DNA from 2 places in the Pararhizobium sp. P1_E7 genome. Region 2 is predicted to be linked to the other one. Evidence: predicted binding sites of a transcription regulator. Region 2 holds the regulator's gene; the other holds the start of a gene.
What was found. The regulator HrcA, encoded in region 2, represses chaperone genes, less so after heat shock. The targets are predictions, from matches to a motif close to GTTAGCACTCNCNNNNNGNGAGTGCTAAC.
Positions count from the first base shown of each region.

Region 1: the regulator HrcA is predicted to act here: its motif matches at 1,650-1,678, upstream of groES (co-chaperone GroES).

Region 1 covers NZ_JBFUBH010000015.1:49,135-52,544, reverse strand. The annotation lists gene AC1D17_RS16120 (bifunctional riboflavin kinase/FAD synthetase) at 1-223, opposite strand, end outside; gene AC1D17_RS16115 (TIGR01459 family HAD-type hydrolase) at 271-1,119, opposite strand; gene AC1D17_RS16110 (hypothetical protein) at 1,243-1,458, opposite strand; gene groES (co-chaperone GroES) at 1,737-2,033, shown strand; gene groL (chaperonin GroEL) at 2,102-3,410, shown strand, end outside.
Region 2 covers NZ_JBFUBH010000011.1:114,629-118,038, forward strand. The annotation lists gene AC1D17_RS14375 (VOC family protein) at 1-102, opposite strand, end outside; gene rph (ribonuclease PH) at 105-824, opposite strand; gene hrcA (heat-inducible transcriptional repressor HrcA) at 1,129-2,208, shown strand; gene grpE (nucleotide exchange factor GrpE) at 2,324-2,938, shown strand; gene AC1D17_RS14395 (low molecular weight protein tyrosine phosphatase family protein) at 3,007-3,327, opposite strand; gene AC1D17_RS14400 (D-arabinono-1,4-lactone oxidase) at 3,338-3,410, opposite strand, start outside.

The DNA.
Region 1 (3,410 bases), on a different contig from region 2:
TCAGGCGGAAGACCGGCTGGTCCGGACGAAAGACGCTGCGCGGGTGCGGCTCGAATGTCAGAACCAGGGCCGGAACGCCGCGCGCCCGCGCTTCTTCCAATGCCCGGTTGAGCACGGACTGATGGCCGCGATGCACGCCATCGAAATTGCCGATGGCGATGACACCGCCGCGTAGCGCCTGTGGCAGAGGTTCGCGGGTCTCGTTGCGATGAAAAACCGTCATATCCGTTAGCCAGTCTTCTCTAGTGCAGGTCGATCAAGCCCAATCCGTCACGCCAGTCTCGGCATCCACCATTTCGGCGTGGCACCCTCGTTTTTCAGGAATGCCGTCAGCTTGGCTTCGTCGGTCTTCTCAACCACCATATATTCGGCCGCGTGGATGCCAGCGCTAATATAAAGCACATCGAGACCGAAATCCTGGGCGCCCCTGACATCCGTCGGCATGCCGTCGCCGACCGCGATCACCCGCGACAGGTCGAGCCCGCCGCGAACGGCCTTGGCTTCCGACAGCGACGCGCGATAGATCGGTACATAGGGTTTTCCCGAAATCCGGGTTTCGCCGCCGAGTTCCTCATAGACCTTGGCGATCGCGCCGGCGCAGGGGATCAGCTTGTGGCCGCGCTCGACGACCAGATCCGGATTGGCGCAGATGAACGGCACCTTGCGCTTGGCGAGACCGGAAAGCGTTGCGCGATAGTCGTCGGCAGTCTCGGTTTCGTCGTCGAAAAAGCCGGCGCAGACAACGATTTCGGCTTCCTCGGACGAGACCATGCTGACGCCCAGGCCCTCAAGCAGCGGCAGATCCTTTTCGGCGCCGATGAAATAGATCTTCTTCGGGCCGGCAGAGATCAGCGCACGGGTGACATCGCCGGAAGTGACGATACGGTCATAGGCGCTGTCCGGCACGCCAAGGCCGCGGATCTGGACGATGACGCCGGGATGCGGGCGCGGCGAATTGGTGATGAGAACGACGGTCAGCCCCTTGGCGCGCGCTTCAGTCAGCGCCTCGCAAGCCCCCTTGAAAGCCTCGACCCCATTGTGCAGCACGCCCCAGACATCGCACAGAACGACATCATAACGGCTTGCAATGTCGCGAAAACTGTTGATCCGAACGGCCATGCTGGCTTCCCGCAGAAAAAAATGGTCGGGGTGACATCGCAGGCAGGCGTTAAAAACACAAGTCTCCATCCGGAAAATGGCGGCTGAATTCCAAGGTTTCCGGCGCAGAATTCGGCGAAACCGCTAAAAGCTGCGGATCAGCCAACCGGCGGCCGCGCGGATGGCAACGGTTGTCACGACGCCACGCTTGAAGCGAGAGAGCGCGAAGGCTGCCAGAAGCGCCAGCCAGAATGGTGGCAGCTGGAAGGTCTGCCAGACCGGCAAAGGCATGGAAACCGGTCCTGCCACAAAGCGGCCCACCCCGAGGTTTTCCGTAGAGATAGTGTTATACGAGGCCATGATTTACGTCCTTTTCGAGGGACTGGACGCGACGTGATGGCATCATGCCTCGTGGGGCATTCGCAGACCCCATCGGCGAACTAGACGAAAAAAACGGAAACAACGGAAACCAAATCAGCCATTTTCCGGCCGCAAAGAAATCTTGCCGGCCTGTCCTTGACTCAATCGGCGGCCACCCCTATCTGCAAGCCGCTAGCACTCAAGCAATAGGAGTGCTAACATCCATCCAGCGGATCGCAGAGACGATCCGTGAAGTCATTTGATCGAGGGATTAGACAATGACAAGCACCAATTTCCGCCCGCTGCATGACCGCGTCGTCGTACGCCGTGTCGAGTCTGAAGCAAAGACCAAGGGCGGCATCATCATTCCGGATACCGCCAAGGAAAAGCCGCAGGAAGGCGAAATCGTCGCTGTCGGCACCGGCACCCGTGACGACAAGGGCGCTCTCATCGCTCTCGACGTCAAGGCTGGCGACCGCGTTCTGTTCGGCAAGTGGTCGGGCACCGAAGTCAAGCTCAACGGCGAAGACCTTCTGATCATGAAGGAAGCCGACATCATGGGCGTTATCGGCTGATCTGAGCCGGTTCCTACCTTTTCCACTTTCCATAAAACCAATTGGGCATCAGCCCGGGAGTTTTTAACATGGCAGCCAAAGAAATTAAGTTCGGCCGTACCGCGCGCGAAAAGATGCTGCGCGGCGTCGACATCCTCGCAGACGCAGTGAAGGTAACGCTGGGTCCTAAGGGCCGTAACGTCATCATCGACAAGTCGTTCGGCGCACCGCGCATCACCAAGGACGGCGTTTCCGTCGCCAAGGAAATCGAACTCGAAGACAAGTTCGAAAACATGGGCGCCCAGATGGTCCGCGAAGTTGCTTCGAAGACCAACGACATCGCCGGCGACGGCACCACGACGGCAACCGTTCTCGCCCAGGCTATCGTTCGCGAAGGCGGCAAGGCCGTTGCAGCCGGCATGAACCCGATGGACCTGAAGCGCGGTATCGACCTCGCAGTCGCCGCCATCGTCAAGGACATCGTTGCGAAGGCCAAGAAGATCAACACTTCGGAAGAAGTGGCCCAGGTCGGCACGATCTCCGCCAACGGCGAAAAGGAAATCGGCCAGTACATCGCTGACGCGATGCAGAAGGTCGGCAATGAAGGCGTCATCACGGTTGAAGAAGCCAAGACCGCAGACACCGAACTCGAAGTCGTCGAAGGCATGCAGTTCGACCGCGGCTACCTGTCGCCTTACTTCGTGACCAACCCGGAAAAGATGGTTGCCGAGCTGGAAGACGCCTACATCCTTCTCCATGAGAAGAAGCTCTCCAACCTGCAGGCCATGCTCCCGGTTCTCGAAGCCGTCGTTCAGACCGGCAAGCCGCTCCTGATCATCTCGGAAGACGTCGAAGGCGAAGCGCTTGCGACCCTCGTTGTCAACAAGCTGCGTGGCGGCCTGAAGATTGCTGCCGTCAAGGCTCCGGGCTTCGGCGATCGCCGCAAGGCCATGCTCGAAGACATCGCCATCCTGACCGGTGGCCAGGTCATCTCCGAAGATATCGGCATCAAGCTGGAAAACGTCACGCTCGAAATGCTCGGCCGTGCGAAGAAGGTTTCGATCACCAAGGAAAACACCACGATCGTCGACGGTCATGGCAAGAAGGCCGAGATCGAAGGCCGCGTTGCCCAGATCAAGGGTCAGATCGAAGAAACCACGTCCGACTACGACCGCGAGAAACTGCAGGAACGTCTTGCCAAGCTCGCTGGCGGCGTTGCCGTCATCCGCGTCGGCGGTGCGACTGAAATCGAAGTCAAGGAAAAGAAGGACCGTATCGACGACGCGCTGAACGCAACGCGCGCTGCCGTTCAGGAAGGTATCGTTCCTGGTGGTGGTACGGCTCTGCTGCGTGCCTCGATCGTTCTCGACCTCAAGGGCGCAAACGACGATCAGACCG
Region 2 (3,410 bases):
GATTTTTCCAAGGCCGAGAACGGAGCCGTAAAACGCCTCCGCCCGGTCGAGATCGTCAACATAGAGCGCCGTCTCCAGAATGCCTTCGAACGGTGCCGCCATTCTCAGCCCCCGATAGCCTGCTTCTGCATGCCCACCAGGTCGGCAATGCCATTCTTGGCAAGGCTGAGCAGCGTGCCGAATTCCTCTTCGGAAAAGGGCTTGCCTTCTGCCGTACCCTGGATTTCCACGATGCCGCCCGAGCCGGTGATGACGAAATTGGCATCGGTTTCAGCGGCGGAGTCTTCCAGATAGTCGAGATCGATCACCGCCTGGTTGGCGAAGATACCGCAGGAGATCGCAGCGATATGGTCCTTGAGGACCTTTTCCACCTTGATCATGTTGCGGGCTTCCATCCAGGCGAGGCAATCGCGTAGTGCAATCCAGGCGCCGGTGATAGAGGCGGTACGGGTACCGCCATCAGCCTGGATAACGTCGCAGTCGATCGAGATCTGACGCTCGCCCAGCGCCTGCAGGTCGACCACAGCGCGCAACGAACGGCCGATCAGCCGCTGGATTTCCTGGGTGCGGCCGCTCTGCTTGCCGGAGGCTGCCTCGCGCTTCATGCGCTCGCCGGTGGCGCGCGGCAGCATGCCGTATTCGGCGGTGACCCAGCCCTTGCCGCTGTTGCGCAGCCATGGCGGCGTCTTTTCTTCCAGGCTTGCCGTCACCAGCACATGCGTGTCGCCGAACTTGACGAGGCAGGATCCTTCTGCGTGCTTGGAAACGTTGCGCTCGAAGGAAACCTTGCGCATCTGGTCGGTTTTTCTGCCGGAGGGCCGCATCATGAACTCCTGTGATGTTTGTCAGCCTTCTAGAGCCTTTCATCTTCAAACGGAAGCAATTCTGTTGGCTCAAACCGGCCGGGCCCAAAGAAGGCCGGCGCAGAGCGATGCCGAACCATCGTGCAAGCCGGCCGACGCTGCGGACGGCCGGTTTCAGCCAGCCATTCTGCCGGAAGGGAAATCATTTGCGCTAAAAGAGTGAAAAGCCGCTATGCGGCGGGCTTTCCGGCCAATTTCCCTTTTGCTATCCGAACCGGGATCACTATATTTCAATTGACTTCGACAATATGGGTTTCGCGTTCGAATGGTGCTGGATAGATCTGCAATGCAGGAAAGGCTGATGGCGCTCGACGAGCGGTCGGGCGAAATCTTCCGTCGCATTGTGGAAAGCTATCTGGAAAGCGGCGAACCGCTCGGCTCCCGCAGCCTGTCGCGCATCTTGCCGATGTCGCTGTCACCGGCCTCCGTGCGCAACGTCATGAGCGATCTCGAAGACCTTGGCCTGATCTACTCCCCGCATATCAGCGCCGGGCGCCTGCCGACGCAGAATGGCCTGCGTTTCTTCGTCGATGCCTTCATGCAGGTGGGCGACCTCTCCGCCGAGGATCGCGCTTCGATCGACCGGCATGTGCGCCGCGCCGACCGCGACCAGCCTGTTGAAACGCTGCTGACCGAGGCGAGCCAGATGCTGTCGGGCATGTCGCGTGGCGCAGGGCTGGTGATTACCGCCAAGAACGATCCGGTGCTGCGGCATGTAGAATTCGTCCGGCTGGCGCCGACCAAGGCGCTCGCGGTCCTCGTCGGCGAGCATGACCAGGTGGAAAACCGCATCATCGAGCTTCCGGCCGGCGTTACCAGCTCACAGTTGACGGAAGCGGCCAATTTCCTGAATGCGCATCTCGCCGGGCAGACGCTGCCCGAAGTGCGCGGTCAGCTAGAGAAGGTCAAGGAAACCGTGCGGCGCGAACTCGACACGCTGAGCCAGGACCTGGTCGAGCGCGGCCTCGCCATCTGGTCGGGCAGCGAGGCGGATGACAAGCCGACGCAGCTGATCGTGCGCGGCCGTGCCAATCTTCTCGAGGGGCTGGCCGGTGCCGAGGATGTCGATCGCCTTCGCATGCTGTTCGATGACCTGGAAAAAAAGGACAGCCTGATCGAAATCCTCAATCTGGCCGAAAGCGGGCCGGGGGTGCGAATCTTCATCGGCTCGGAGAACAAGCTGTTCTCGCTGTCCGGTTCGTCGCTGATCGTTGCGCCCTACAAGGATGGCGACGACAAGATCGTCGGAGCCGTCGGGGTGATCGGCCCGACCAGGCTGAATTACTCGCGCATCGTGCCAATGGTGGACTATACGGCGCAATTGATGTCGCGTTTGTCGCGATAACCGGCCGGAAGAAAGCCGGTTTTTCCGGCAGCGTTCGATTGCACCCTTGATTTTTCGGCTTCAAAGCTCGATATCGACACCAAATCCTAGACATGTTGACATTCCGGAGACCGTCATGACCGACGATATGAACAAACACGGTGCTGAAGCGAACGCGGACGAAGCAGCGGCCGCTTATGCCGAAGCCGCCGCTGAACAGGTCGACTCAGCCGTTTCCGAGCCGGATCCGTTGGAGCTTGCCAAGGCCGAAGCCGCTGACATGCGCGACCGCTATCTGCGCCTTGCCGCTGAAATGGATAACCTGCGCCGCCGCACCGCGCGCGACGTCAAGGATGCAAAATCCTATTCCGTCGCCGGCTTTGCCCGCGATATGCTCGCCGTCTCCGACAACCTGCGCCGCGCGCTCGATGCCATTCCGGCCGAAGCCCGCGAAGCAGGCGATGCCGGCTTCAACGCATTGATCGAAGGCGTCGAGATGACCGAACGCGCCATGCTGTCGGCGCTGGAACGTCATGGCGTGCAGAAGCTGGAGCCGGTCGGCCAGAAGTTCGACCCGAACTTCCATCAGGCGATGTTCGAAATTCCGAATGCGGAAGTCCCCAACAACACCGTCGTCCAGGTCGTTCAGGCCGGCTACACCATCGGCGAACGCGTGCTGCGCCCCGCCATGGTCGGCGTCGCCAAGGGCGGCCCGAAAATCGTCGCTGCGGAAGAACCACCGGCCGCTTGATTCAATTTCATGAGAAACGGTGTCAGGATGGCTAAATTCTAGACCGTTCTGACACCGTGCTTATCGCCTCATAAATGACTCGGCACTTTTGCTTTCAACAGCTCGATAAGATGTGGGTCCATAAACTCATATTCATCCGGAATATGAAGGCAGATAAGCCGTTTTCGGTTCAGATGGGCTCTATACTTTGTCTGGACCTTGTTGCGATGTGATTTCTCCATAACGAAGACGATGTCGGCCCATTCGATTTGCTCGGGTGTTAGCGGATTTTCCGCGTCGTTGTTCGTTCCGGCGGAAGAAACCTTGATGCCGGGCCAATTTGCGAACACTTGCTCGGCAGTCGGGCTGCGCAACTTGTTCTGGCTGCAGATGAACAGGACGTTTTTCACGAGGTTTTCGTCACCCGAACAACTGCTTCAGATGGTCGTTCAAAAAACGCCCTTCCGGATCGAGCTTGTTCCGAAGTGCCCGG